Regions from separate parts of the Rossellomorea sp. RS05 genome, predicted to be linked through region 1. Evidence: a T-box and tRNA genes for the amino acid it is inferred to sense, from the RefSeq annotation. Region 1 holds a T-box; the other holds one or more tRNA genes.
What was found. The T-box of region 1 lies ahead of ileS (isoleucine--tRNA ligase). A T-box ahead of a tRNA ligase gene usually reads a tRNA of that ligase, here a tRNA-Ile.
Positions count from the first base shown of each region.

Region 2: it encodes a tRNA-Ile, which carries the amino acid that the T-box ahead of ileS (isoleucine--tRNA ligase) is inferred to sense. The anticodon was not compared.

Region 1 covers NZ_JBDKWY010000001.1:412,943-427,642, reverse strand. Annotated here, with positions in the region: gene ileS (isoleucine--tRNA ligase) at 1-2,405, opposite strand, end outside; T-box leader at 2,475-2,695, opposite strand; gene ABJ225_RS02255 (DivIVA domain-containing protein) at 2,748-3,263, opposite strand; gene ABJ225_RS02250 (YlmH family RNA-binding protein) at 3,351-4,121, opposite strand; gene ABJ225_RS02245 (YggT family protein) at 4,184-4,447, opposite strand; gene ABJ225_RS02240 (cell division protein SepF) at 4,456-4,902, opposite strand; gene ABJ225_RS02235 (YggS family pyridoxal phosphate-dependent enzyme) at 4,919-5,593, opposite strand; gene pgeF (peptidoglycan editing factor PgeF) at 5,583-6,398, opposite strand; gene ABJ225_RS02225 (YlmC/YmxH family sporulation protein) at 6,453-6,749, opposite strand; gene sigG (RNA polymerase sporulation sigma factor SigG) at 6,930-7,706, opposite strand; gene sigE (RNA polymerase sporulation sigma factor SigE) at 7,931-8,650, opposite strand; gene spoIIGA (sigma-E processing peptidase SpoIIGA) at 8,695-9,618, opposite strand; gene ftsZ (cell division protein FtsZ) at 9,828-10,985, opposite strand; gene ftsA (cell division protein FtsA) at 11,068-12,366, opposite strand; gene ABJ225_RS02195 (small basic family protein) at 12,481-12,843, opposite strand; gene ABJ225_RS02190 (DUF881 domain-containing protein) at 12,846-13,574, opposite strand; gene ABJ225_RS02185 (DUF881 domain-containing protein) at 13,619-14,329, opposite strand; gene ABJ225_RS02180 (cell division protein FtsQ/DivIB) at 14,304-14,700, opposite strand, start outside.
Region 2 covers NZ_JBDKWY010000003.1:357,568-372,267, forward strand. Annotated here, with positions in the region: gene menH (2-succinyl-6-hydroxy-2,4-cyclohexadiene-1-carboxylate synthase) at 1-57, opposite strand, end outside; gene menD (2-succinyl-5-enolpyruvyl-6-hydroxy-3-cyclohexene-1-carboxylic-acid synthase) at 54-1,772, opposite strand; gene ABJ225_RS11635 (isochorismate synthase) at 1,769-3,178, opposite strand; gene ABJ225_RS11640 (TraR/DksA C4-type zinc finger protein) at 3,450-4,223, shown strand; gene ABJ225_RS11645 (glycogen/starch/alpha-glucan phosphorylase) at 4,283-6,685, opposite strand; gene glgA (glycogen synthase GlgA) at 6,675-8,114, opposite strand; gene ABJ225_RS11655 (GlgC family sugar phosphate nucleotidyltransferase) at 8,111-9,139, opposite strand; gene ABJ225_RS11660 (glucose-1-phosphate adenylyltransferase) at 9,165-10,322, opposite strand; gene glgB (1,4-alpha-glucan branching enzyme) at 10,337-12,199, opposite strand; tRNA gene ABJ225_RS11670 (tRNA-Glu) at 12,492-12,563, opposite strand; tRNA gene ABJ225_RS11675 (tRNA-Ser) at 12,572-12,662, opposite strand; tRNA gene ABJ225_RS11680 (tRNA-Asn) at 12,667-12,741, opposite strand; tRNA gene ABJ225_RS11685 (tRNA-Ile) at 12,752-12,828, opposite strand; tRNA gene ABJ225_RS11690 (tRNA-Gly) at 12,840-12,913, opposite strand; tRNA gene ABJ225_RS11695 (tRNA-His) at 12,922-12,997, opposite strand; tRNA gene ABJ225_RS11700 (tRNA-Phe) at 13,008-13,083, opposite strand; tRNA gene ABJ225_RS11705 (tRNA-Asp) at 13,104-13,180, opposite strand; tRNA gene ABJ225_RS11710 (tRNA-Met) at 13,325-13,398, opposite strand; tRNA gene ABJ225_RS11715 (tRNA-Ser) at 13,419-13,511, opposite strand; tRNA gene ABJ225_RS11720 (tRNA-Ile) at 13,527-13,603, opposite strand; tRNA gene ABJ225_RS11725 (tRNA-Met) at 13,608-13,684, opposite strand; tRNA gene ABJ225_RS11730 (tRNA-Ala) at 13,724-13,799, opposite strand; tRNA gene ABJ225_RS11735 (tRNA-Pro) at 13,808-13,884, opposite strand; tRNA gene ABJ225_RS11740 (tRNA-Arg) at 13,889-13,965, opposite strand; tRNA gene ABJ225_RS11745 (tRNA-Leu) at 13,981-14,069, opposite strand; tRNA gene ABJ225_RS11750 (tRNA-Gly) at 14,081-14,155, opposite strand; tRNA gene ABJ225_RS11755 (tRNA-Leu) at 14,159-14,243, opposite strand; tRNA gene ABJ225_RS11760 (tRNA-Lys) at 14,254-14,329, opposite strand; tRNA gene ABJ225_RS11765 (tRNA-Thr) at 14,388-14,463, opposite strand; tRNA gene ABJ225_RS11770 (tRNA-Val) at 14,570-14,645, opposite strand; rRNA gene rrf (5S ribosomal RNA) at 14,655-14,700, opposite strand, start outside.

The DNA.
Region 1 (14,700 bases):
AGGAAGGCATTCCATTTTTGCTTCAGCTCATCCGCACCGTCGAATGACTGTACTTCAGGCATATCAGTCAGTTGTACGCTCTCCCCATCGACACCCGGGATATGGACCCATACTTCGTCAGCCGTGTGAGCAAGGATCGGTGACATGAGCTTGGTCAACGATACGAGGCACTCGTACAGGACGGTCTGAATGGCTCTTCGATCATGTTGATCGGCAGATTCGATGTAGAGAATATCTTTCGCAAAATCGAGATAGAAAGAACTCAAATCGAGGGTACAGAAATTATTGACTGCATGATAAATGCCGGCAAACTCGTACTTATCATAAGAATTTTTCACGTTTTTCACAAGGTCATTCAACTTCACGAGCATGAAGCGGTCGACTTCCCTGAGATCGCTGTACGAAACGGCATGCACGCCCGGATCAAAGTCGGACAGGTTACCGAGAAGGAAACGGAATGTGTTACGGATCTTCCGGTATACTTCAGCAACTTGCTTCAGGATTGGATCAGAAACCCGCACATCCGCCTGATAGTCGACGGATGCAACCCAAAGGCGAAGGATATCTGCACCAAGCTGCTTCATGACTTTTTCAGGTACGACGACATTGCCGAGGGATTTACTCATTTTGCGCCCATTGCCATCAAGAGCGAACCCGTGGCTTAAAACGCCTTTGTACGGTGCTTTGCCTGTCACGGCTACGCCGGTAGTCAATGAAGAATTGAACCAGCCGCGGTATTGATCGGATCCTTCGAGATAGAGGTCCGCAGGGCGCTGAAGGCCATCACGTTCTTCAAGGACGGCCTGATGTGAGGACCCTGAATCGAACCAAACATCCATGATGTCGGTTTCTTTCGTGAAGTGGCCGTTCGGGCTTCCTTCATGAGTGAATCCTTCGGGAAGGAGTTCTTTTGCTTCAAGCTCGAACCATATGTTTGATCCATGCTTGCGGAATAGGTCTGACACATGACTGATCGTTTCATCAGTGATGATTTCCTGTCCATTTTCAGCATAGAAGACGGGAATCGGTACGCCCCATGCACGCTGACGTGAGATACACCAGTCTCCACGATCGCGGACCATGTTGTAAAGGCGCGTCTCTCCCCACGCAGGGATCCACTCTGTCTCATTGACTGCCTGTAGCAGTTCGTCACGGAATTTATCAATGGATGCAAACCACTGTGCTGTTGCACGGAAGATGACCGGTTTTTTTGTACGCCAGTCGTGTGGGTAGGAGTGCGTAAAGAACGAAATCTTCAGAAGGGCCCCTACCTCTTCCAGTTTTTCAGTAATCGGTTTATTCGCCTTATCATAGAAGAGACCTTCGAATCCTGGTGCTTCATCTGTCAGTACGCCTTTGTCGTCAACAGGACAAAGAACATCCAGGTTGTATTTTTTCCCGATGATGAAATCATCTTCACCATGACCCGGAGCGGTATGGACACAGCCTGTACCAGAGTCTGTTGTCACATGGTCACCAAGGATGACAAGAGAATCACGATCATAGATCGGATGCTTGGCAACAATGTACTCAAGATCTGATCCCTTGACCGTCTTCTCGACAGAGTGATTTTCCCACTCAAGGACAGAGGCAACTTCCTCAAGGAGATCCTCCGCCACGATGAAGCGCTCGCTTCCAACGCTTACGACCGAGTAATTCAGTTTCCCGTTCACCGCGATGGCGAGATTTGCCGGGATCGTCCAAGGAGTCGTTGTCCAGATGATGAATTTATCACCAGTTGCAAGGACATCCTTACCGTCAGCTACAGGGAATGCCACATAAATCGATGGTGACTTTTTGTCCTGATATTCAATCTCGGCTTCTGCAAGGGCAGACTCACTTGAAGGTGACCAATACACAGGTTTTTTCCCTTTATAGATATACCCTTTCTTCGCCATATCACCGAATACCTTGATCTGCTGTGCTTCGTATTCCGGTTTCAGTGTGATATATGGATTCTCCCAATCGCCGCGAACGCCGAGCTGCTTGAATTGCGCGCGCTGATTGTCCACCTGCTCATATGCATACTCTTCACAAAGCTTCCTGAATTCCGCTACGGTCATTTCCTTGCGCTTGACTCCTTTATTGGTCAAGGCCTGCTCGATCGGCAGCCCATGAGTATCCCAACCTGGTACATACGGTGCATGGAAACCACTCATGGATTTATAGCGGACGATGAAGTCCTTCAGGATCTTATTGAGGGCATGGCCCATGTGGATATTACCATTTGCATATGGGGGTCCATCATGAAGGATGAACAAAGGACGGCCATTTGTCCGTTCCTGTACTCTGTCATAGATCGACATATCGTTCCACTGCTCCTGCATCTTCGGTTCACGATTCGGCAGGTTACCCCTCATGGGGAATTCTGTTTTTGGCATTAATAACGTTTCTTTGTATTCCAATTCAATGGTCCTCCTTCTTCAATTGAACCTGTCATCCAAACCATGAAAAAAAAGCTTCCTCATCCCTAAGAAAGGGACGAGAAAGCTTTTCCCGCGGTACCACCCTCATAAGGGCATGATTGCCCTCACTCGAAAATCCGTAACATGGATCAGTCGCCGTCCGCTAGCATATGTTCACAGACAGGGCTCAAGGGTGATCTTCCGCTTCAATTCCCTACCGGGCTTGCACCGCCCCCGATTCGCTGATAAAGGTTATTGCTGAAACGTACTCTCCCTGTCACAGCCTTTTGATGACAGGTATTCTTTTGGTTTTTCAATTATATGAAAAGACCTGCCTATCCGTCAAGTCAGTGTCTCTTCTTCTTTCAAGGTCTTCAGATCCGTTGCGTCCACATCGAATTCCATGAGCTGATCCCAATCATTCGTATCGAGGAGGTCAAGCTGAGCCTCGATGAGCATTTTGAAGCGTGTGCGGAACACTTTGGACTGCTTTTTGAGTTCTTCGATTTCAATGGCAATCCTGCGGGCTTTCGAAAGTGCTTCATTGACGATACGGTCGGCGTTCTTCTCGGCTTCCTTGATGATGAGCTTCGATTCCTTCATCGCATTGCGCTTCACTTCTTCACCGGCTTCTTGGGCTACGACAATGGATTTATTCAACGTTTCTTCAATCGTCGTGAAGTGTCCAAGGCGTTCGTTCAGGGAATCAAGGCGTTCTTCTGTTTCCTTCTTCTCACGGATCAGGATCTCATAATCCTTGATGATCTGGTCGAGGAATTCATTTACTTCGTCTTCATCATATCCGCGGAATCCACGGCTGAATTCTTTATTATGTATATCTAACGGCGTCAAAGGCATGGGCGCCACCTCCAAAACTTGGTTGATTACTATCATTATAACTAATTTTTCGACAGCTTGTACCGAATTTCCTTTAATTTCGCAAAATTATTTCAAAACACCGAACGTGATCCGCCATTTATCCCGCTTCGTCTTACCGTCGATGGTCAGCAGTTTGCTTCTGCCGAACCCCCGCGTCGAGATGACATCCCCCTCTTCCACCTCGAAGGACGTACTCTCGGTTGCCCTCCAGTTTACCTTCACAAGTGAAGCTTTAATGAGAGCCTGAGCCTTTTGCCGGGAAACCCCCTGAATGGCGGAGAGGATCACATCAAGTCTCAGGGAGCTTACCGTTGTGGTATTTTCACTCCACTTCTCATCCGTGATGAATAGTTCTGCCACCTGACGCTTTTCGAGTGAGACTTTCGCTTTCCCGATCTGCTGCAGCTCCATTTCCAAGTACCCTGAGATTTCATCGGCCGCCACGAGCTGATACCGTTCCCCTTCAGTAGGGATATCCCCGAATTTTTCCCTTTTAAGACCTAGTGACATAAGCGTCCCGAGGATCTGCCTATGCTCTATTGTAACAAACTTAGCAGGGTAGTGAATCTCATACAGGCATATACCATAATCTTCTTCAGAAGGCTCATAATAGTCAGGGTAAATCAGCGCACGCTTGCGCTCCCCTGTTTTCGGAAAAAATGCGACCCTGACGCTGCCTTCGGTCCCGATGATGCTGAGGAGGATGTGCTGCTCCCGGGGATCGAGGAAATCGGTCCGTTTCTGGGCATACTGGCTCTCCACCTGCTCCTTCCATTCGACCACCTGGTCGATGAACCCCCTCTCTTCCGCTCTGAAATGCTGATAAAGTGTCGACATAGGTTTTAACTCCCTCCATGCAAAAGGACTGAACCGGTAAGGGTATCAGTCCTTTTGTTTAACTACATAATCCATAAGAAAATTTGTCTTAATCCATTGCTTGCCAGTCGAAGTACGATGAAGGCGACAATCGGTGAAATATCAATCATCCCAAGGGGAGGGATGAACTTCCGGAACTGTTCCAGATAAGGCTCGCATATGCGGGCGAGGATCTGGCCAATGGAGGTTTCCCGGGCATTGGGGAACCACGACATCAGGATATAGATGATGAGCGCCCACATATAGATATTCAATAGGGACGATAATATTTGATATAGAAGGAACATGATTCAGCTTACCACCTCGATTCTGTAAAGTCTTCTTCACTGAGGAGTTCAGAAATGTTCCCGCTCACCTCGACGTTATCTGGCGTGCACAGGAAAATGTCACTCCCCACCCGCTGGATATCGCCACCGATGGCATATACGGTGCCGCTCAGGAAATCAACGATCCGTTTCGCCTGGTCATGCTGGATTCGCTGCAGGTTCACCAAGACAGAACGGCGATTTTTGAGATGGTCGGCAATTTCCTGGGCCTCTGCGTACACGCGTGGCTCAACAAGGATCACCTTGGATGACTTTTGAACGCTCTGCAGGCTGACAACGTTTTGTTTCGTCTGTGCCGGTGACTGGGATTTCATGGGCTTCTTCTCCTCATGTTCTTCGTATTTCTCTTCCTCTTCGTATTCGTACTCATCTTCATCAAGCAGGAAAAACGTTTTAAATTTTGATTTGATACCCATTTCTACTCATCTCCTCTCAGTCATTTCCAACTAATGCCGTTCCGATACGGACAAATGTGGCTCCTTCTTCGATGGCGATATGAAAATCATTACTCATTCCCATGGACAGTTCCGTACAGGGGGCATGCGGCAGACCAAGTGCCTTGACCTCCTCCTGCAGCCCTCTGAGGCTTCGGAAACAGCTGCGAAGGAATGCTTCATCCTCCGTATGAGGGGCCATCGTCATCAAGCCTATGACGTTGATGTTTTCGAGTTCTTGCAATGATTGGATGAATCCAGATGTTTCTTCCGTGGATATACCGTGTTTTGATTCTTCACCAGACACATTGACCTGAACGAAGCAATTTACTGGCTTGTCCGCCCGCTTGTCGATTTCCACGGCCAAGGAATGGCGATCCAGTGAATGTATGTATGAAACCTTATCGATGATCTGTTTGACTTTCCTGGTCTGGAGGGAGCCGATGAAATGCCAATCGACACGGTTTCCAATGGCCTCATATTTTTCAGTGAGACCGGTGTCCCTGTTTTCCCCAAGATGTGTGATTCCTGCGGTGACGGCTTCTTCTGCCCGTTCAATGCTCACATACTTTGTCACAGCCACGACCTTCACGTCCTCAGGGGACCTGCCGGCATTTTCACATGCCTGCTCTATACTGCTGTTTATTCTATGAAGTCGTTGTTCAACGTTCATGTACATTCTCCTTCCAGCCTATGAAACTCATCATCCTTCCTGTCTTTCCGCCGTCTTGGCGGTACGAATAGAAGTCGTCATGACAGAATGAACAATGACCGGAAGTCCTGATCTGTTCAGCGGAAATACCACTTTGGATCAATAAGAGCCGGTTCAACTGTTTCAAATCCAGATGATATTGACCCTCTTCCTTTAGATTATAGGGGATGTGGGGTCCATCTTCTAGTACTTTTTCAATTTTTCCGATGACAAAATCATCTACCACATAGCAGTCTCCACAAATCGAAGGACCGATTACAACTTCGATATCCGCCTTTGAGGAGCCTGCTGTGACCATGCGATCGATCATGGATGGACCGATTTTGGCCACGGTCCCTTTCCACCCTGCATGGGCAAGACCGATCCGCCTCTTCACTGGGTCATAGAAATACAGGGGCACACAATCTGCATAGCACATCGTCAGGAGCAGATCACCAGAGGAAGCAAGAAAACCGTCCGTATCCGGGACCGCATCGTCATAGGTTTTTGAGCCTTTTCCTGCCTGCAAACCATCGATTAGCTCGATGCAATCTCCATGGGTCTGCTCTGCTGCAACCCAACGTGCAAGGGGGAAGCCGATCAGTTCAGAAAGCCGTCGACGGTTTTCCACGACTGACTCACGATCATCCCCTACATGCAGACCCATATTAAAGGAATGAAAGGGTCCACTGCTTACGCCCCCGTTCTTCGTCGTAATACCGGCGGTGACGCCTTTCCATCCAGGAATCGTATAGTAGGATTCATGTTCTCTTTTGAAAGGTTCCACAGAATGAATCTCCTTTTTTTCTTTTCCTAAGTGTATCATATGCCCGGCAGTGCGTCATTTATCAGTGGAGGATTCCGGCCCCTCGAGCTGAGCCTGTTTGTAATAATGGTCTTGTTGCTCCTTATACCTCACAAGGATGACGTCTTCGCCGATTTTGACGATATTGTTCCATGGAACGACCACTTCTTCGTCCTTCCCGAAGAACCCAAGGAGCTTTCCTCCCCCTCCTATGACGATCGCCTCGATCCTTCCACTGTCGAGATTGATTTCGATATCGGTGATATTCCCGAGTTTCCGTCCATCTGAAACACTGACAACATCCTTCACTTGAAATTCAGAAATCCGTACCACCTGTTCCTTCCCCCTTTTCAGAAAGCACACATTCTCTCTTCTAACTATATGCGAAAAAAAGAAAGACAGACCGGATCCGGTCTGTCTTTCTTGACGCTTCCCCTCTTTACAGGAGGCACGGAAGCGTATGTATGCAGTGAGGTGGGCATATCCCGACACTCCCCGCTCTCTAACGGGCACTTATTGGATATTTTTGTTCATCTGCTTGATGGCTGCCTTCTCAAGACGGGACACTTGAGCCTGCGAAATCCCGATCTCATCCGCTACTTCCATCTGCGTCTTACCCTGGAAGAAGCGCTTACTGATGATCAACTTCTCACGGTCATTCAGCCGTTTCAATCCCTCTTGAAGGGCGATTTCCTCCACCCAATGGTAATCCCTGTTCTTTTCATCACTCAACTGGTCCATTACAAATATGGGGTCTCCGCCATCATTATAGATGGGCTCGAATAGGGAAACCGGATCCTGAATCGCATCGAGGGCAAAAACGATTTCTTCATGGGGTACATCAAGCACCTTGGCAATTTCTTCTGCTGTCGGTTCCTTCGATGTTTCTCCCATCAACCTCTCCCTCACCTGCAGTGCCTTATAGGCAATATCCCTGAGGGAACGGGAAACCCTGATCGGATTATTATCCCGAAGATACCGGCGGATCTCCCCGATGATCATCGGAACGGCGTAAGTGGAAAAACGTACATTCTGGCCAAGATCGAAGTTATCGATTGATTTCATCAAACCGATGCAGCCGACCTGGAACAGGTCGTCAACAAACTCCCCACGATTGTTGAATCGTTGAATTACACTTAAGACGAGGCGTAAATTCCCATTGACGAGTTTTTCCCTTGCAGAAATTTCGCCAGATTGCATTTGCTTGAAAAGCACTCTCATTTCATCGTTCTTCAGCACGGGTAATTTGGAAGTATCCACACCACAAATTTCGACTTTATTGCGTGTCATTCTTTCCCCTCCTTGTAGGAGCTGTTGTACAAAGTTCAGTATCTCCCCGGGCAGGAAAAATATGCATGTCGGGAAATGCAATCAAGGAGGGATCTTCCAAAAAGGTTGCCACGCAGGGCTTAGACAGATGAAAAAAATTTATGTATGACATTTTTCGTCCCCTGATGGCGATAAGGACACAAAAAAACGACTCCTTTGTGCCATAAAAGGAATCGTTCAATCAGTCAAACCATTTTATTGAATTCTTTTTTTAATCGTTTGATAATCCGCTTTTCAAGCCTCGAAATATAGGATTGAGAGATACCGAGCATATCTGCTACGTCTTTTTGCGTTTTCTCTTCTTCCCCCATCAATCCGAACCGGAGTTCCATGATCTGCTTTTCCCGGTCATTGAGCTGATGAAGTGCGCTGAATAGAAGCTTTTTATCCACTGTTGCTTCGAGGTCTTTTGTAATAATATCCTCTTCCGTTCCTAACACGTCGGAAAGAAGAAGTTCATTCCCATCCCAATCGATGTTGAGGGGCTCATCGAATGAAACCTCTGAACGGATTTTATTGTTCCGTCGAAGATACATCAGGATTTCATTTTCAATGCAACGGGACGCATAAGTCGCCAGCTTGATTTTCTTCTCAGGATTGAACGTATTGACGGCTTTGATCAAACCGATGGTTCCGATACTGATCAAATCTTCTATATTGATTCCTGTATTCTCGAACTTCCGCGCGATATAGACAACAAGGCGAAGGTTTCTTTCTATGAGGAGGGATCTTGCCGCTTTATCGCCACTGGGCAGTTTTTGAAGGAGCACTTCCTCTTCGTCTTTCGAAAGGGGTGGTGGGAGGGCTTCACTTCCACCTATGTAGTGGATTTCGTCCGTCTTGAGTCCCAGTTTCAATAAGAGTTTGTACCAATAATACTGTAGTTTCAGCTTAAGTTTCTTCACAATGGGTCCCCCTTATAAGTGCTGTAATAATGAAAGCCGATTTTTTAAGATGCATGATCGACAGGCTTTCTTGCTGCCATTTGCGGATGGATGATCGCTTCAAATTGATGGTCGGGAGACAATGGTTCTTCCCGGAAGGCGATGAGACCATTGGAAACTTCCCATTCTGCTCCGGAATCTTTCAGCATGATGCGATCCGGTTTCAGTGCCGCCAAGAGCTGTCCGGTCTTTCCGATGGACTGCGCTGGTATCAACCGCATTCTGTCGGACCATGTGGACTCAATTGAATCATCACTCAAGAATTCGGTAACGTCCCCGGCAAGCTTGATAAATTCTCCCGGAACTTCGTCCTTCAGATGAGAGAGCGAGAGGATCATGACCGGGTTCTTCCCAATTGGATCCTGCAGCCCGTTCCCGCTATCAATCAGCCCTTTGACACTGATGATATATTCTCCGAAATGGATCGTGACGTCTACCAATTGGTCATACTGAATCTTGGCATACTCCAAGTGGTCTACCCTGCTCTTGGAGAAATACCAGGCAAGGGGCAATACTAGCATGACGAACACCCAACTAATCGGATCACCGAATCCCCTTACAGATGCAATGAGGGTCGAAGCCTCGGCACCCGGGTCGAAGGAGATGAAATAGTGTACCCCGATGAGGATTCCCCCTGTTAAAAATGTTACGAAATAGAACATGAGCAGATTGGCAAGGAAGAATTTCATCCGTTTGAATCCGAATGCAACCCATACCATCACGACGGAGAATGAAAGCTTCACCAACGGACTACCCGATAGATGACTGAGCGGGGAGAACGCCATAAGGATGATGACCGAGCCGATGAGCCCGCCTGAACCGACCCGCCATAAAGCATATTTCCTCTTCAGGATGATTCCGGTCAACCACAGCAGCGCACAATCCACCAGCATATTCAATAACCATATGACATCAAGGTATAAGGTCAATCTCTGCCCTCCTCATCGATGGTTCCTACGACTTACGAGAAGTATATCGCACCTACCATTCGGAAGGTTGTCACTTTTTGTACCAGATAACGGAAAACTTTTCAGGGATTAGTTCGAATCTTGTCAGTAAAAATAGAGGCGTAATAGGAGGAGGATTGGCGGGGAAAATAAAAAACCTGACAGGAAACCCTGTCAGGTTCTATCACCAATTAGCGGCGACGGTTACGGTTGCGAAGGAACGTAGGGATATCCAACGTCTCTTCTGCAGCCTGATTATTATGGTTCGTATTCGATCGAACAGGCTCTTGCTGTTGTGGTTCCTCACGTTTAGGTTGCTGCTCGCGCTTAGGAGCCTGATTCGTGTTTGGCTTAACGCCTCCAAACGTAGGGCGCGTCTGTTTCGGCTGGATCACTTCTTCATTGAAACCAGTCGCGATAACGGTGACAATGATATCATCTTTCAATTCTTCATTGATGACGGATCCGAAGATCATATTGACCTCCTGATCGGATGCTGAAGCCACGATATCGGCAGCCTCCTGCACCTCGTACAGGCTCAATGAAGTACCACCGGTGATGTTCATAAGGACCCCTTGTGCCCCGTCGATGGACGTTTCAAGCAATGGGCTTGAAACAGCCTTCTTGGCAGCTTCCGTTGCCCGGTTTTCGCCTGATGCGGCACCGATTCCCATAAGGGCTGAACCCTTGTTGGACATGATGGTCTTTACATCGGCAAAGTCAAGGTTGATAAGCCCTGGTGTTGCAATCAGATCCGAGATACCTTGTACACCTTGGCGCAATACGTTATCTGCTTCACGGAAGGCTTCAAGCATCGGTGTGCTCTTATCTACGATTTCAAGCAGGCGGTCATTCGGGATGACGATCAGGGTATCGACCCCTTCTTTCATCGCAGCGATCCCACCGCTTGCCTGGTTGGAACGCTTCCTTCCTTCGAAGGTGAACGGACGTGTGACGACCCCGACCGTCAAGGCACCGATCTCGCGTGCAATCTGGGCGATGACTGGAGCAGCACCTGTGCCTGTTCCTCCACCCATTCCAGCGGTAACGAAGACCATATCTGCTCCGCGGAGCGCTTCTTCGATCTGTTCCTTGCTTTCTTCCGCTGCCTTTTTACCGACTTCAGGATTGGCACCTGCACCGAGACCCCTTGTCAATTTTCCACCGATCTGCATTTTGATTTCTGCTTTTGATAGGTTCAGAGCCTGGGCATCCGTATTGACGGCGATGAATTCCACACCTTGTACACCATGTTCGATCATGCGGTTAACGGCATTGTTACCTCCGCCACCGACACCGATTACTTTAATTGTCGCTAATGAATCTAAATTTGTATCAAACTCCAACATGACAAATCCTCCTAACTCATCGAATCCATGGATTCCTATTTAATTCCAGGCTATCTTGATTGTTTTCAGTTTTTAGAGACTGTTATTCAAAGAAATATCCGAAGAATTTTTTCATCTTAGACATTGGTTTATCTTCTTCGTTCACTTCTTCCCTTACCTTTGCAGGCTTGGGCTTTTTAGGGCTGGGCTTTTGCTGTCTTTTTTCACCGGCTTCCACTGCAACCGGCTCTGCGCTTACGACTCTTCCTTGCAGTCTAGCATTCTTTTGAGCGTATTTGATCAATCCCACTGCAGTAGTGTACTGCGGCTCCCTCACCCCGATATAATCAGGGATCGCTACGCGCACACGATTTTGGAAAACGATTTGTGCTAATTCTAACACACCAGGGAGATTAGATACACCTCCAGTCAGAACATATCCTCCAGGAAGATCCCTGATCCCCATACGACGCATTTCATGGCTGATGAGATCGAGAACCTCTTCAAGCCTCGCTTCTATGATATCAGAAATTTCCAACTGATTGAACTGCTGATGTTGATCGCTGCCGATGATCGGCACAGAGAAGACTTCATCTTCAGATGCATGGTCGTAGTAGGCATGACCATACTTCACTTTGATCTTCTCCGCATCTTCCGTCGACGTTCTAAGGCCGATGGACAGATCTTTGGTGATGTGTTCCCCGCCTACAGGGAGCACCGTGGTAGCTTTCAAGTGACCTTGTTCGAATACGGCTATGGTAGTCGACCCCCCGCCGATGTCGATCAAAGCTGCACCAAGGCTCTTCTCATCCTTGGATAGGGCAACCGATCCTGCTGCCAACGGCTGCAGGACGATATCCACTATTTCCAATCCTGCTTTTTCAACACATCGGAGCGTATTATGTAAGATGGTCTTTGATCCCGTGATGATGGTTCCTTCCATTTCAAGCCGGACACCGATCATCCCTCTCGGATCAGTGATTTCATCCAGTCCGTCCACGATGAACTGCCTCGGGATGACGTTGATGATCTCCCTTTCAGGGGGGATTGATACGACCTGTGCCGCATCCATGACCCTTAGTACATCTTCATCCCCGATTTCCCTGTTATCACTGGAGACGGCCACGACACCATGGCAAGATTGAAGGGAAACATGATTACCCGTGATCCCAACGATGACCTGGCTTATGGAGAGGCCGACCATCCTTTCTGCTTGCTCAACCGCCTTTTTGATTGTATGAACAGTTTCGTCTATGTCTACGATGGAACCTTTTCGGATCCCTTCTGAGTTCACATTCCCTACACCGATAATGTTCAGAGAATCATTTGTCATTTCACCGATGATCACTTTCACTGTGGATGTACCGATGTCTAGGCTAACGTAAATTTCATTGCTGTTCACTCTGTGGCACCTCCTTAAAGAATGTTTGTTTCGAACAACAAGCTTAGAATAGTTGATTCTAAGTATATCTTATTATGATATTCGCTGTAATAAAAACGATTCCCTTTTAATATTCTAATTTTTTTCTCTTTTTTCTCGTTTATTTGTCCAATTGCTGATCAGTAGTCGTCGAATGACGGCAATGTTCTGGAACAACCTCACTCCAAAGGCAAAGACCGCCGCCAAGTACAAGTCTACACCAAGATGTACCCCCAGAAAAGCTAAACCTGCCGCTAGGAGGATATTGAAAAAGAAGCCAGAAACAAAGACTTTATCGTCATAGATATTTTGCAGGTGCGCACGTATCCCTCCGAATAATGTATCAAGGGCAGCCAGGACGGCTATGGAAAGATAGTTTGAATACTCATCCGGTATGCGGATGTCCGTCGCAAGGCCCAAAAAGACTCCCACCAGCAACCCTAATAGGGGTAGCCACATCGTTAACCGTTCCCTCCTGTTTCTTTGACTGGTTCCATGAGGCGGACCCTGATCGTATCTTCATAAGCCGGAATCTTAAGATCTTCCAATGGCTTCGAGATATTGACCCTGAGATTATCGATGAAGAAATCCTCCAGCGACTGTGAAACCTGCATCCGGTTATAAAGCTTTTCAGCCGTTGCATAGTCAGCTGTGAGCACCCTCACCTCAAAGGGCAGGGAACGGATCGAGTACCCGTCGACCTTGGTCTCTCCGTTGATGTCCCGGATGACGGATGTATTGACAAGGCGATGTCCGTCTATGGATATATCCGCCGCATCATATTTGTTGAGCTCATTGATGAGCCTTTCAAGAAGCTGTGGTGATACGTTCTTAACCGGTTCACCAAGGAGGAGTTCTTCCTCCACGGGCTCAATCGTGAGTGTGAGCCCGGGCCCTTCTTTTTCTGTCAGCCCCGCTTCGGCCTTAAGCTCCTCGAGGGTCTGCTTCAATGCTTCCTCGGGGCTGGATTCTTGCTGTTCCTTGTACTGTTCAAGCTTCCCTTCCACCGAACGCATTTCTGTATTCAGATTCGAATTGAGCTCTTTTTCTTTCAACAAGGCCTCTCTCAGCTCCCAAACGTCCCTCGTATCCCTTACAACGGGTTCCTGGACCGTCTGGAATTGAATGGCCAGCATAAATCCTATGATTACCGTGACGACGGTGAAGCTCACCTTTAATCTACCGCCCATTGCTTGTCACCTTTCCTTCAATACCTGGTCGGACGCCCAGCGGTTCATGAGTCCCCGAGTAGCGGTCCTAATGCAATCTCCTTTTCTTTCTCCATAGAGACGACGATATTCTCATTGAGCAGTTGATCCTTCACTCCACCATTGATATTCAAAGCGGAATTCAGAACGTCAGCGTCCCCGATTGCCGTGATTTCAAACGGAGCGGGGTAGTCCACCCCGTCCACCTGAATCACCGGACCGTTGCAAAGGACATATGAGTTATGCTTCAGACGCTGTCCGTTGATGGCCACCGCGGAGGCCCCGGCTATATATAATTCATTGATCACCTTGAAAACATGGTGTTCGTGAACGATATAGTTGTTGATGTTTTCCTCTTCAGGGTTATAATCCGCATCCGACAGTGTAACCTTGAGACCCGGGCCTTTTACTTTGGTTTTCCCCAGGTACATCCTGTATCGTTCTGCGTCTTCAGCCAGATTAAAGTAAATCTGCTTTTCCTTTGAAAAGGATTTTTCCATGGTTACCACTTTTTCCTGTTTCTCATAAAGATCTTCCTGCAGCTCATTATTTTTGCGCTGAAAATCAAGAAGTTGATCTCTCAGGGCTTCCTCCTGTTTCAGCTGTCCGTCGGTACGGTTCGATCCCTCATCCTGCTTCGAATTGGCAAGACTGTAGGAAAAGGCGAGTATGAAACCGAGGACGAGGCAGACGAGGGACAGGATCACTTGCTTACTCTTGATTTTGACCCTCTTCATCAGTGCCTTCATCCTCCGTTTCATAAGCTTTGAAAAACGAACCTACCTCCAGGTCGATGACCCCTTTCCTTGATGGATCGAGCTGACTGGCGATGGACGGATAGTGAATCATCTTCTCTGAGAACGTGCGTATGGTGGCACTAACTTCAAAACCATCATTCATATAGAGGGTGACATGATACTGATCCGTGTCCTTCGGCGTCAAATTAATCTCCGATATCATCTGTTGAATTTCAGACGGGAGTTTACCCAACTCCTTCATCATCCTCTCAAGGACTTTATCTTCTTTGAATCCTCGAAGGAGGGGTGCATCGACCGGCATGGCATCTGTCCCTTTATCAAGGATCTTCCCGTTTTCCAGAATCACATAG
Region 2 (14,700 bases), on a different contig from region 1:
TACTGGAGGGCCTTCCCCTTTAATATTCACAAAGTAGTCGATCTCATTCACCTTCATGAACGATCTCCACCGTGTATTTCCCGGGAAACAAATTCCCACATTTTACGATGATTATCTACATTTTTCTGGCGGTCCGCCAATACTTCAATGATCTTCAGACCTTTAGTCCCCTCTGCCTGCCGAAGCGCCTGAAGGAAGTCGGATTCTGTCTTCACTAGGGAGTAATCCGCTCCGTACATGGCTGCGGCATGGGAGAACTCAAGATCCATGGGAGTCCCGAACAGCTCTTCGAAATACGCACCTTCCTTTGCCTGAGGCAAGTAGGAGAAAATACCACCACCGTTATTGTTCATGACGATGACAGTCAGATCCAAGCCATATTTCCTTCCAACGAGCAATCCGTTCATATCATGGAAGAATGCAAGATCTCCGATGAGCAGATAGGTGGAAGGTGACTGCGTGCTCATGCCAAGTGCCGTCGAAACGACACCGTCGATGCCATTGGCACCCCTGTTGGCGTGGATAGCGATGGAGCGATCATTCGAAAAGAAGAAGGTATCCACATCCCGGATCGGCATGCTGTTGCTCACAAAAACGGATGATTGCTCCGGAATGGTTTCAAGGAGGCACTTCACAGCCTTGCCTTCATCCCACTCTCCAGTCACCTCTTGCATGAGGTCCTTCGTCTTTTCATTCAGTCTGATCCACTTCTCAATCCAATCCCGTTGTTTAGCTTCTCTTGCAAAACGATCACAGAAATGACGTTCATGGGCATAAACATAGTGGGTTCCTCTTCCCGTAGGATCCTGCCACTCTTCTCCACGGGTAATGACGAGTTGAGGGACATCCTCCAGCCCTTTCAAGAACAGCATGAGGGGTTTAGACACGGCCATGGCACCGAAACGGATGATCAGGTCCGGTTTCATGTCTTCCCCGACGGTACCGGCTTTCAGGAACGTGTCATAAGTATCGATGATACCATCTGTCCCATGCTTTCCGCTCCTCATGTTCGACAGCGGATCGGCGAGGATCGGAAATCCCTTTGCCCTTCCGAAGTCTGCGACAGCTTGAATGCCGTCCGGACTCATACCCGGACCACAAATGATGATGCCCCGGTTTCGTTCGTTCAAGACCTTCTCCAGTTCTTCCCCTTGATCAGGAGCGAGCGTGCGTTCACCCTGATAGACGCGTTTTGCCGTACCTTCTTCAAAGAGATCCTCCCGCAGGTCGGGAATGAGTGGTTCCCTGAGCGGGAAGTTGAAGTGCACCGGTCCGTGAGGTTCCCCGATCGACATACCGAGGCCCCGCACTGCCGCTGAGCGGGCATACCGCAAGACTTCCTGACCCGACTCAGGAAGGGCCATATCGACTGCCCATTTGACATGCCTTCCGTAGAGGTCAAGTTGGTCGATGGCCTGTGGCGCACCGACCTCCCTCAGCTCATGGGGGCGGTCGGCCGTCAAGACAAGGAGCGGTACTTTGGCATACCGTGCTTCAATGACGGCAGGATAATAGTTCGCTGCTGCGGTCCCGGACGTACAGACAAGGATGACCGGCTTCCGTTTTGCCTTGGCGATGCCGAGGGCAAAGAATGCGGCAGATCGCTCGTCCACGTTCACATACGTCTTGATGCGCGGATGATGGGTGAGCAATAACGCCAAAGGAGTAGACCGGGAGCCGGGGCTGATGACGGCTTCGTCTACTCCGTTCCTGGATAATTCATCTATGAATGCTACAAGATAATCGGTCAAGCGCTGCTGATGTTCGTTCATATCAGATTTCCCCCTAATGCCCGCTGCATCGGACGGAATTTCATTTGCGTCTCCTTGAACTCACTGTCGGGGTCCGAATGGGCAACGATCCCGCAGCCTGCATAAATGAAGGCGTGATCCCCCTTCAAGAGTCCTGAGCGAAGAGCGACGGCATACTCTCCGTTTCCATATGCATCCATCCATCCGACCGGCCCTGCATAGAGGCCTCTGTCCATCTGCTCTTCTTCCCGGATCACCTGCATGGCTTCCTTACGCGGGACACCTCCAAGGGCCGGAGTCGGATGCAGCTTTTCCACTAGCGTCAGGATCGACAGGCCGGATGGTGCCGTTCCCTTGACCGGGGTGTACAGATGTTGGATATCCTTCAGCTTCATGAGCTGAGGCTCTTCTGGTATGGATAGCCGTTCACAGTCGGAGGACAGTGCCTGACGGATCGTATCGACCACGAGCTGGTGCTCATACCGGTTTTTATCGTCCTCCAGGAGTTCCCTTCCAAGACGCTCGTCTTCTTCAAGGTCGCTCCCCCTTGCAATCGAACCTGCCAGACAGGTGGAAAGGATCTCTTCCCCGTCCTTTTTCACAAGACGCTCGGGAGTCGCTCCGATAAAACAGCTTCCTTCCTGCTCAAAACTGAAGATGAAACTGTCAGGCTGCTGTTTCCAAAGGTTATCAAGGACGAAGTCGGACGTAACTTCATCGCTGAAGGATACCTTGGTTTTCCGTGCAAGGACGACTTTCTCCATTTCCCCCGTTTTCAAGCGGTCGACCACATTGCGGACGGACTGCTTCCATTCAAGCGGGCGGATATCCTCTGCTGACATCTCACCAGGGTCCTCATGGCTCGCCGGCTCCGACGCCATCATCAACAACCGATCTTTTTCTTTAAGGCAATGCTGCAGGGAAGGGCCGCTTCCATCCGGTAGGCAAACGACATTAACCGTCAGATAATTGGCTTCTCCTGCCTTCGTAAGCATATATCTCGGGATGCGGAGGGACCCTTCATTGAATCCCGTCCATTCTTCAGAAGCAGGATTGGCAGAATCGAAACGGAAACCTCCGAATGCAAGGGGACCCGTTCCAGGCCACTCTTCCCTCGATACCACCACCGCATCAGATATGAAGCGCTTCCACTCTTTCTCGATGGCAAAAAAGCGCTCCCCCTCTTTCAATGATGAAGAAAGATCATATGAAGAGCCTGCCCCTATGAGGGAGATCGTTTGATCGCGATCCTTCCATAAAAAGCGTTCTCCTTTAAAAACCCTGCCACCGGCATGATAGAAAGAAAGTGGATCCAAGGCCCCTGTTTCTTCCACCATGCTCAGCAGCACGGGATGATTGATTTGTTGAGCCTTCAGTAAGGCTGCATCGTATGCTTGATCTATATTGGTCTTCTGGATTGTAACCAATTGAATTCCTCCAGACAATCACTTACAGTTTTCAAATCCATTACAAGATACACCTGAGTATAGGGTGTGTCAACGAAGTCATGGATATGAATCATTATTTATCCCTATTATATAATAAACCCTTTTTCCCCTTTTGAGAAACCAAAAGCGTTATAAAACCTGATGTTGGGTGGAGAAAAGGCCCATTCCCCGCACACTTCACAAGGATTCATGTTTTAACAGACCCTGTTTCGGTTAAAGTATGAGTACGATGAAGAACAAATCGAACTCTATGAAGGACGTGACATATATGCTTTCAACCCAGGAAAAGCAAAAGCTGAAAGAAGAATTGATGGACCAGAAGAATCATATCCAGGGACAGTTGGATGACAGGGAAGAAAATCCCGCCAACACTGGAGATAACGAAAATGGGGGGGAGCTTTCCCTCTATGATAACCACCCTGCAGATATGGGTTCGGAATTATACGAGCGTGAAAAAGATTTCGCACTGGACGAGCATTCAAAATCAGAACTGAACAAAATCGACGATGCCTTGAAAGCAATGGATGAAGGATCCTACGGCACCTGCAAAGAGTGCGGCAAAGAAATCCCTTTCGAACGCCTTGAGGCCATACCGACGACCCTTTACTGCAAGGACCATGCAAGTGCCCAGTCGATCGTCGATGACCGGCCTGCAGAAGAGGATATCCTTCAGCCACCTGTAAATGGGGAATTCCGCCACGAAACCGGACAGCTGGTGCGGGATACAGAAGATAGCTTCCAGGAGGTCGGCCGATTCGGTACATCGGAAACACCATCGGACTTTCAAGGCGATCATGATGATTATTCCGATCTTTATGAAGACGATGACGAGACGGAAGGGTTCACGGAAGATATGGAATCCTTCGTCGGGACGGATATGGATGGGAAGAACACGCGGGCCTATCCATCCAAGGCACATGAAGAGTACGAGGATATGCTCGATGAGAACGACATGGAGTCGACCATCGGGGACATCCCGTATAAAGAACGCGACAGCTACGTATCAGATAAAAAGAAATCTTAAGGCTCACAACAAAACGCCCGGAATGCCATTGGCATCCGGGCGATTGTTATTCAGCAGGATTATCGTACGCCTACCCCACCGATCCTCCAGATCTCACGTGCATATTCAGCAATGGTCCGGTCACTCGAAAAGTATCCAGATCGGGCGATATTGATCAGGCTCATCCGAAGCCACGACTGCTGGTCACGGTAAGCAGAAGCTACCTTTTCATGAGCTTTGGCATAGGAATCGAAGTCCCGCAGGACAAAGAATTCATCATTCTCCGCGAGAAGCGAATCATAGATGGTTTCAAAATGATCCCCCGCATCAGGAAGACTGCCGTCGACCAGCTGGTCGAGCATTTTCTTGATGCGCTCATCGTGGTGATAATACTCCATGGAATAATAACTGCCATCCTGTTGCTGCTTCATTACCTCTTCTGCCCTGAGACCGAAGATGAAAATATTTTCATCCCCCACCTGTTCCTGTATTTCGATATTGGCTCCATCCAATGTGCCGAGGGTCAAGGCCCCGTTCATCATGAATTTCATATTCCCTGTGCCTGACGCCTCTTTGCTCGCCGTGGAGATCTGCTGGGAGACATCCGCTGCCGGGATGATTTCTTCTGCAAGGGATACACGGTAATTCTCAAGGAATACCACTTTGATCCTTCCCTTGACGGATGGGTGATCATTAACGAGATCAGCGACCGAATGGATCAACTTGATGATCTTCTTGGCATAATAATACCCCGGTGAAGCCTTGGCGCCGAATATGAACGTTCGCGACGGAATATCCGCATCGGGGTTTTCCTGACATCTATTGAAAAGATGAAGGATGTGGAGGATATTTAGAAGCTGCCTCTTATACGCATGAAGTCTTTTTATTTGAATATCAAAAATCGAATCCGGGTCCACCATGATCCCATTGGTCTGAAGGATGCGATCAGCGAGTCGCTTTTTATTCAACTGCTTCGCCTTATGAAGGTCCTCCAGGAATGTAGAGTCTGCAGTATAGGACTCAAGCTCGGTAAGCCTGGAAGGATCCTTGATCCAGGTGTCTCCTATCGCCGATTGAATGAGCGACGCCAAGGGAGGGTTGCTATTTAGCAGCCAGCGGCGATGGGTGATCCCGTTTGTCTTACTGTTGAACTTCCCGGGAAAATACTGATAGAACAGACTCATCTCCCGTTCTTTCAAGATATCGGTGTGGATCTTTGCGACCCCGTTCACACTATGGCTTCCTGCTATGGCGAGGTGGGCCATTTTCACTTCCCCATGGGCGATGATGGCCATCCCTTCAATCCGGCCCCACTCTCCCGGATAGGCGTCCCACAGATCACGGCAAAACCGCTCATTGATTTCATCGACAATCATGTAGATCCTCGGCAATAGAGGCTGAAAAATCCTCACTGGCCAGCGTTCCAGTGCTTCAGAAAGGGTCGTATGGTTCGTATAGGCGAACGTCTTCGTCGTCACGCCCCAAGCTGAATCCCAGTCCATGCCGTACTCATCGATCAATACCCTCATCATTTCAGGAATGGCGAGTACCGGGTGTGTATCATTGATGTGGATGGCCACATGCTCGTGCAGATTTGCCAAGTTCCCGTGCCTGGAGAGATAGGACTCGAGTATCGTACGGATGCTTGCAGACACAAGAAAATACTGCTGCTTCAACCTGAGGACCTTTCCCTCATCCTGTGTATCATCAGGATAAAGGAATTCAGTGATGGCCTCCGTATCACGCTTATACTTCATCATGTCCCTTCCGGCTTTATAGGCATAAGGCTCTGCATTCCATAAGCGCAGCGTGTTAACCGTTGTCGTTCCGTAGCCAACGACGGGTAGATCATACGGCACGGCAGCAACGATTTCAGCATCTACATGCCTGAATGAGGGTACCCCGTCCTTCTCGGATGATTCAATCCGGCCCCAGAACGGAATCTGCATCATAAGATCCGGCTTCCTTACTTCCCACACATATCCATGACGAAGCCACTGTTCGGGGAGCTCCATCTGATAACCGTTCACAATTTTTTGTTCAAACAGTCCATGCTTGTAGCGGATGCCGTACCCGTGACCCGGAAGGTCCATGGAGGCCATGGAATCAAGGAAACATGCGGCCAGTCGTCCAAGTCCCCCGTTCCCGAGGGCGGCATCCTGCTCTACATCCTCCATGTCCTTCAAATCGATCCCCAAATCTCCAAGCCCCTCTTCCACAAGCTCATAGATCCCGAGATTCATCAGATTCTGCCTCAACAGGCGACCGAGCAGAAATTCAATGGACAGATAATACACCTGTTTTTGCTTCTGATAGCGGTACTGCTCGTTTGTCTGGATCCAGTTCATACTGATGTACTCACGGATCAGCTGTCCGAGCGTGTCATAACGATCTTGAAGAGTGGTGTCGGGGAACGCCTTACCTGATGTCATCTCCAACTTCTTCAGATAAGCTTCCTTAAATTCCTCCTGGCTAGAAAACATGACTTTCACTCCTCGAGGTGAGATCTGAATACAATTGATTGTATTTGAATGCTGATTGAGCCCAGCTGTTATCGGTTTCCATCGCATTCTTCACAATCCTTGCCCACACGTCTTCCTGTCCGTAGAGACGGATGGCGCGGCGATACGTATACAACATATCGTGGGCGTTGAAATTCGCAAACGAAAAGCCGTTTCCGCTTCCCGATTCTTCATCATACGAATGCACCGTATCATTCAATCCCCCCGTCTCCCTGACGAGGGGAAGCGCACCATATCTCATGGCGATCATTTGCCCAAGGCCGCACGGCTCGAACCTTGAAGGCATGAGGAATACATCGGACCCACGGTAAATCTGTTTGGCCAATGCTTCATCGAATCCGATCTGAACCCTGACCTTATCCGGGTTCGCAGCAGCTGCTTCCCTGAAGAACTGCTCATACTCCCAGTCACCCGAACCAAGGACGATGAACTGGACATCCTCCTTGAGCATTTCGTGAAGCACGGCCCTGATGAGATCGAGTCCCTTCTGGGCAGTCAAACGTGAAATGATGGAGATGACAGGGACATCCCGTTTTTCAAGGTCCAACCGCTCCTGCAGCTGCTCTTTATTGGTTTTTTTGCCGTGAAGATTGCCACTGAAGAATGGATGATCCCCCTGACCGGGATCGTATTCCCCGTCGTCGATCCCATTGACGATCCCGACCAGCTCCCGCTCCCTGAGTTTCAGGACTCCATCGAGACGTTCCCCGTAGTAAGGCTGTAGGATTTCGTCTTTATATGTAGGACTGACTGTCGTGATGATATCGGCAGAAATGAGGGCTCCCTTCATGAAATTCATGCACCCATGGAATTCCAGGTAATCAGGATGGGCGTAACGCTGGGGAATGCCCAGCAGATCTGTCATCACACTGAAAGGGTAGATCCCTTGGAACTGCAGATTATGGATGGTGAAAACCGTGCGGATGAAGGCATATCCTCCGCGGTCCTGATACTCGGTCCTCAGCAAGAATGGAATCATCGCGGTATGCCAGTCATGGCAATGGATGACGTCCGGATAGAACTCCAGTTCACCGATGGCTTCCAGTACGGCCCGGGTAAAGTAGGCGTACCGCTCCCCTTCGTCAACGAATCCATATAATCGGTCCCGGGCAAAGTAGTATTCGTTGTCGACGAAGTAGTAGGTGACCCCATTTTCCCTGTATTCCTCTATCCCGCAGTACTGCTGCCTCCATCCCACGGCTACGGTGAACTCCTTGATCTTCCTCATCTGGTCCTTAAAATGAGCGGAGATCCCCCCATACTTAGGGAGGATCACCCTCACATCGGTTCCAAGTTTACGAAGTTCTTTCGGAAGGGCACCGGCAACATCCGCGAGCCCACCCGATTTGATGAATGGTACACACTCAGAAACTGCAAATAATACCTTCACGAGTTCATCAGCGCTCCCTGGACCATGCCTTTACGGACGACGATGGGTTGTTCCGGGTCCCCGATGAGTCTAACTCCATCTTCGATCTTTACATCTTTATCAAGGATGACATTTTCCAATACACAATCACGGCCGATTTGGCTTTTCTGCATGATGATGGAGTTCTTGATCGTGGTTCCTTCTCCCACCTTCACCGCCCTGAAGATCATGGAATGATCCACATGACCTTTTATGAAACAGCCATTGGCGATGATGCTGTGCTTGACGCCCGCTTCGCTCGTATAGCGTGTCGGCGGCTCATCCTTTACCTTTGTGTAGATGGGCAGGTCTTTCTTGAACAGCTCCCTCCACTGATCAAGCTCAAGGAGATTCATGCTTGTTTCAAAATACTTGTCGATGGAGTCGATCCTCTCCACAAAGCCTTGATGTTCATATCCGCATACCTTCAGACCGCTCTCCATATCTTCCACCACGTCATTCATGCACGTATACCCTGTCTGATGGCGGGTTTTGATCAGATCGACAAGAAGGGCTTTTTTGATCAGATACATATGAAGGGACGATCCCCCATGCCGGATTTCCGTGATATCACATCCGATCTGGACGTGGCGGTCAAGGACCGGACGATAGGATATATTGCACACCGTATAGCAGTTGGTGATGAGGGCATATTCCTGTGTGCTGCGGGTGAAATAATCGATGTGATGGGCAAAATGATTGAACGATCCGATCGTTTCATCGTTCCTTTCAAGTCCCGGAACCGGAAAGAAGAACAAACCGTCCCTCTTTCTGTTCAGGTCCCAGTTTTTCCCCGATCCGAGATGATCCATGAGGGAACGGTACTGGTATTTAGGGAAGATGGCGACGGATCCGATATCTGAATTCACCATATTTGAAAGGACGAAATCGACCAGGCGATAGCGGCCGGCGATCGGAAGGGCCGCAAGCGAACGGTGCAATAGCAAGTCTTCGAGTGAATCGTAATAACTGGTCGCATCAATGACGCCTAACAGGGTGTTTTTCATATGAACTCCTCCTCTAAGTAGATGATCAAACTTCTTCCTGTTCGAGTAATGCCGATAGAACCGATTCCGTTACCAGTATGATTTCATCCGACTCTTCCTCAGGCATGATGACGATGCCACTCGGCACCACCACATCAGGAGGCACGATCGCCTGCTCGATATACGCATTCTCGCCGATTTCTGCCCCCGGCATGACGACGGAACGGGTGACATGGGCTCCACGCTTCACAGAAGCTCCCTGAAACAACACGGATTTTTCAACGGTCCCTTCGATCGTGCATCCTTCATTGATCAACGATCCTTCCACATGGGCATCTTCCGAGATATATTGAGGCGGTTCATTGGGATTGACCGAATAGACCCTCCAGTCCAGGTCGAAAAGATTCAGTTCATTTTTTTCATCGATGAGATCCATATTGGCCTCCCATAGGCTCCGGACCGTGCCGACATCCTTCCAGTAGCCTTCGAACGGATAAGCCATCAGCTTTTTCTTTTCATCAAGGAGAAGGGGAATGACGTCCTTTCCGAAATCATGTGTGGAGCGTGGATTGCGGTCATCCATCTCCAGGTATTCTTTCAGAAGTGACCAGTTGAAGATATAGATGCCCATGGAAGCCAGATTACTCTTAGGGAACGGCGGTTTTTCCTCGAACTCGGTCACCCTCATGGCTTCATCGGTATTCATCAAACCGAACCTGCTCGCCTCATCCCATCCGACCTCAATCACCGAAATCGTGACGTCCGCTTTCTTTTCGATATGATAATCGAGCATCTTGCTGTAATCCATTTTGTAAATGTGATCTCCTGAAAGAATCAGCACATATTCCGGATCATACTGCTCGATGTAGTTCACGTTCTGGAAGATCGCACTGGCCGTCCCTGTATACCACCGCATCTCGGAGGATTCTGCATAAGGAGGAAGCACCGTGACCCCCCCGTTCCGTCGGTCGAGATCCCACGCACTGCCGATCCCGATATACGAATTCAATACCAACGGTTGATATTGAGTCAAAACCCCCACTGTATCAATGCCGGAATTCGTACAATTACTCAATGTGAAGTCGATGATACGGTATTTGCCTCCAAAGGGCACCGCCGGTTTCGCCAGGCTCTTCGTCAATGAATTCAACCTGCTCCCTTTGCCTCCTGCCAACAACATTGCCACACATTTGCCGTTACCCATGCTAGCATCTCCCCTCATATGATTGGTTTTAAATAAACAGCTCCATAAGGCGGTATCGTCATTTCAATTGATCCCTCTTTCCCGTGATAGGCCCCTTTCGTGACAAGAAGGGGGTGGGGATTGATTTGATGTGAGCCTCCAAAGCGTTCTTCATCGCTGTTCAAGATCTCTTGATATGCTTTCACAAGGGGTACGCCCACCTTATAGTGGTGGTAGGCATCCTTGCTGAAATTACAGATGATGACCAGATGCTCTCCCTCTGAATGCCTGATGAAGGAGAAGATCTGCTGATCGGCATTATTGACATCGATCCATTCAAAACCGTCACTCCGATGGTCCCACTGGTGAAGCGGTGTTGCACCTCTATATAGATGCAGCACTTCTTTGAAATATGAGTTGAATTTGTGATGAAAATCGTAACTCATCAAATGCCAGTCCAACTGTTCCAGGTCCTTCCATTCGGCAAACGGAGCCAGTTCACTTCCCATGAACAGAAGCTTTTTACCCGGATGACCTGTCATGAACGCAAGGAGCAACCGATACTGGGCAAACTTTTGCCAATGATCCCCCGGCATCTTATCCAGCAATGACCTCTTCCCATGGACCACCTCATCATGTGAGAAAGGCAGGATATAGTTTTCCGAAAACGCATAGAGGATGGAGAACGTGATGAGGGAATGAAGCCCTCTTCTTTCTTCCGGTGTCGCTTCCATGTAGGTGAGCACATCATTCATCCAGCCCATGTTCCACTTATAGCTGAAGCCAAGCCCCCCGTAGTGAACCGGAGAGGTGACCTGGGGCCAATCGGTGGAATCCTCCGCCATCATCAGAAAGGAAGGGTCAAACTGAAACACGGATGTGTTCAACCGTTTAAGGAATTCCAGTGCCCCCTCATTCGCAGCCGACTCCCCCTGATTCGCCCAATAAATGATGTTCGCCACGGCGTCGACCCTGAACCCGTCGATGTGGTACTTCTCCATCCAGAAACGGGCATTGGATAGGAGAAAGCTCCTTACTTCTCCTTTTGCGAGGTCGAAGTTGACCGTCCCCCATGTATGATTCTCACGGTCACTATCCCGGGCATATTCATAGGCAAAGGATCCATCGAATTGATACAGTCCATGGGCATCCTTGCAAAAATGACCGGGTACCCAATCCATGATGACGCCTATTTGATGAGCATGGCATTCATTCACAAACGCCATGAACTCATGGGGTGAACCATATCTGCTTGTGGGAGCATAATAGCCTGTCCCCTGATAGCCCCACGAACGATCGAATGGATGCTCGGTCACCGGCAGGATTTCAATATGGGTGAAGCCGTGTTCCTTCACGTGCGGAATCAGTTCATCCGCGAGCTCTGAATAGGTAAGAAAACTGCCATCCCTCTTCTTTTTCCATGTTCCCAAATGGACTTCATATATGAACATTGGTTGATCAAATCGATTATGTTTCTCTTTCACCTTCATCCAATCGCGATCGCTCCACTTAAACCCTTCAAGGTCGTACACCACACTTGCAGTTCGCGGTCTGACTTCAGAGGAGAACCCATATGGATCAGCTTTCATCCTACGTTCTCCTGAAGCAGTCACAATCTCATATTTATACGTTGAGCCGGTCAAGTCTTCATCAACCCGGATCATCCATACACCTTCCTGATTGATCCTCTTAAGCTCAAATCCCCTTCCGTTCCAGTTGTTGAAAGAACCAACCACTGAAATCGATCTTGCCTCGGGAGCCCAAACGCAAAAATCAGTTGAAATGCCTGCTTTCACATGGCACCCCATAAAACGATAGGCATGCTGCATATTCCCTTCATGAAACAAAAAAACGTCATAATCTGTTAGGGACAACGTGTCCATATCCTCACCTACCATCATCAATCTCCTTACTTATTTCTTTCATCATATAAGAATTCCTTCATTTCATCATCTCCCATTTGCGACAATATTTGTTAGCTCACCACGAAAAACACCAAAAAAAGGATGAAACCCTCGAATGACAAGGTTTTCATCCCATTTCTATCCTTTTGTTTGTCGTTATTTGTCGAAATATTTTAAAAATTTCAAACGCATTACAAGTTGAAACCAGGTAGATATAAAAATCAATGCCAATCCATGCAAAAAAAAGATGTGTCGAAGATTTCCTCGACACATCTTTTTCGTATTATGACCCATACGGGATTCGAACCCGTGTTACCGCCGTGAAAGGGCGGTGTCTTAACCGCTTGACCAATGGGCCGCTTTTTATGGCGGAGAAGGAGGGATTTGAACCCTCGCGCCGGTTGCCCGACCTACACCCTTAGCAGGGGCGCCTCTTCAGCCACTTGAGTACTTCCCCATATTGGCTCCGCAGGCAAGACTCGAACTTGCGACCGATCGGTTAACAGCCGATAGCTCTACCACTGAGCTACTGCGGAATAATGAAAATGGTGGGCCTAAGTGGACTCGAACCACCGACCTCACGCTTATCAGGCGTGCGCTCTAACCAGCTGAGCTATAGGCCCACAAATAAAAATGGAGCGGGTGATGGGAATCGAACCCACGACATCAGCTTGGAAGGCTGAGGTTTTACCATTAAACTACACCCGCAAAAAAAATGGGGCGACTGATGGGAATCGAACCCACGAATGCCGGAACCACAATCCGGTGCGTTAACCACTTCGCCACAATCGCCATGAACATATGGTGGCTCAGGACAGAATCGAACTGCCGACACATGGATTTTCAGTCCATTGCTCTACCAACTGAGCTACTGAGCCGCATCTTAATAAAATATAAATGGCGGTCCGGACGGGACTCGAACCCGCGACCTCCTGCGTGACAGGCAGGCATTCTAACCAACTGAACTACCGGACCAACTTTTTTTCGCGTTAGCGAAAATAAAGATCAATATGCTGCGATAGCAAAATAGCTATCAATAGTATTCGCGTTAGCGAAAAGAAAGATCATTACATATGTATTGCAGTCACTACATCCCGATCCTAACGGATCAACATGGTATTGCGGGGACAGGATTTGAACCTGCGACCTTCGGGTTATGAGCCCGACGAGCTACCGAACTGCTCCACCCCGCGACGATAAAAGATGAAAAATATGGAGGAGGAAGGGGGATTCGAACCCCCGCGGGCTTTGACACCCCTGTCGGTTTTCAAGACCGATCCCTTCAGCCGGACTTGGGTATTCCTCCGTATGGTGAGAACTATGGTGGACCTTGTAGGACTCGAACCTACGACCGGACGGTTATGAGCCGTCTGCTCTAACCAACTGAGCTAAAGGTCCCTAGTGGTAGCGGCGGAGGGGATCGAACCCCCGACCTCACGGGTATGAACCGTACGCTCTAGCCAGCTGAGCTACACCGCCTCGTAAAACGAGTATTTCCTGGTTCTCTAACATTATAAATGGTGGAGCCTAGCGGGATCGAACCGCTGACCTCCTGCGTGCAAAGCAGGCGCTCTCCCAGCTGAGCTAAGGCCCCAAAGAAAGTGGTCGGGAAGACAGGATTCGAACCTGCGACCCCTTGGTCCCAAACCAAGTGCTCTACCAAGCTGAGCTACTTCCCGATCATGGCGCGCCCGAGAGGAGTCGAACCCCTAACCTTTTGATCCGTAGTCAAACGCTCTATCCAATTGAGCTACGGGCGCATATATGAAATTCACTGGTGCCGAGGACCGGAATCGAACCGGTACGGTAGTCACCTACCGCAGGATTTTAAGTCCTGTGCGTCTGCCAGTTCCGCCACCCCGGCTAGGGCAATTATGGAGCGGAAGACGGGATTCGAACCCGCGACCCCCACCTTGGCAAGGTGGTGTTCTACCACTGAACTACTTCCGCATATGGTGCGGGTGAAGGGACTTGAACCCCCACGCCTTGCGGCGCCAGATCCTAAGTCTGGTGCGTCTGCCAATTCCGCCACACCCGCATGATATAAATGGTGAGCCATGAAGGATTCGAACCTTCGACCCTCTGATTAAAAGTCAGATGCTCTACCAACTGAGCTAATGGCTCGTGCTGATTACCTAATAGGGTTATGCCCTATAAAAAATACAATTAAACATAAAAAAAGTGGTGCCGGCAAGAGGACTTGAACCCCCAACCTACTGATTACAAGTCAGTTGCTCTACCAGTTGAGCTACACCGGCAAGGTGTATGGTGTATTCTTTTTGCTTTGCCTTAGCTACATTGCAAAGGTTAAAGCTTCTTTACGGTAAGTTATTTTCACTTCGCTAACGCTTCGTGAAAAAACTATGGTGGAGGATGACGGGATCGAACCGCCGACCCTCTGCTTGTAAGGCAGATGCTCTCCCAGCTGAGCTAATCCTCCGTATGTACCGCCTGGCGACGTCCTACTCTCACAGGGGGAGATCCCCCAACTACCA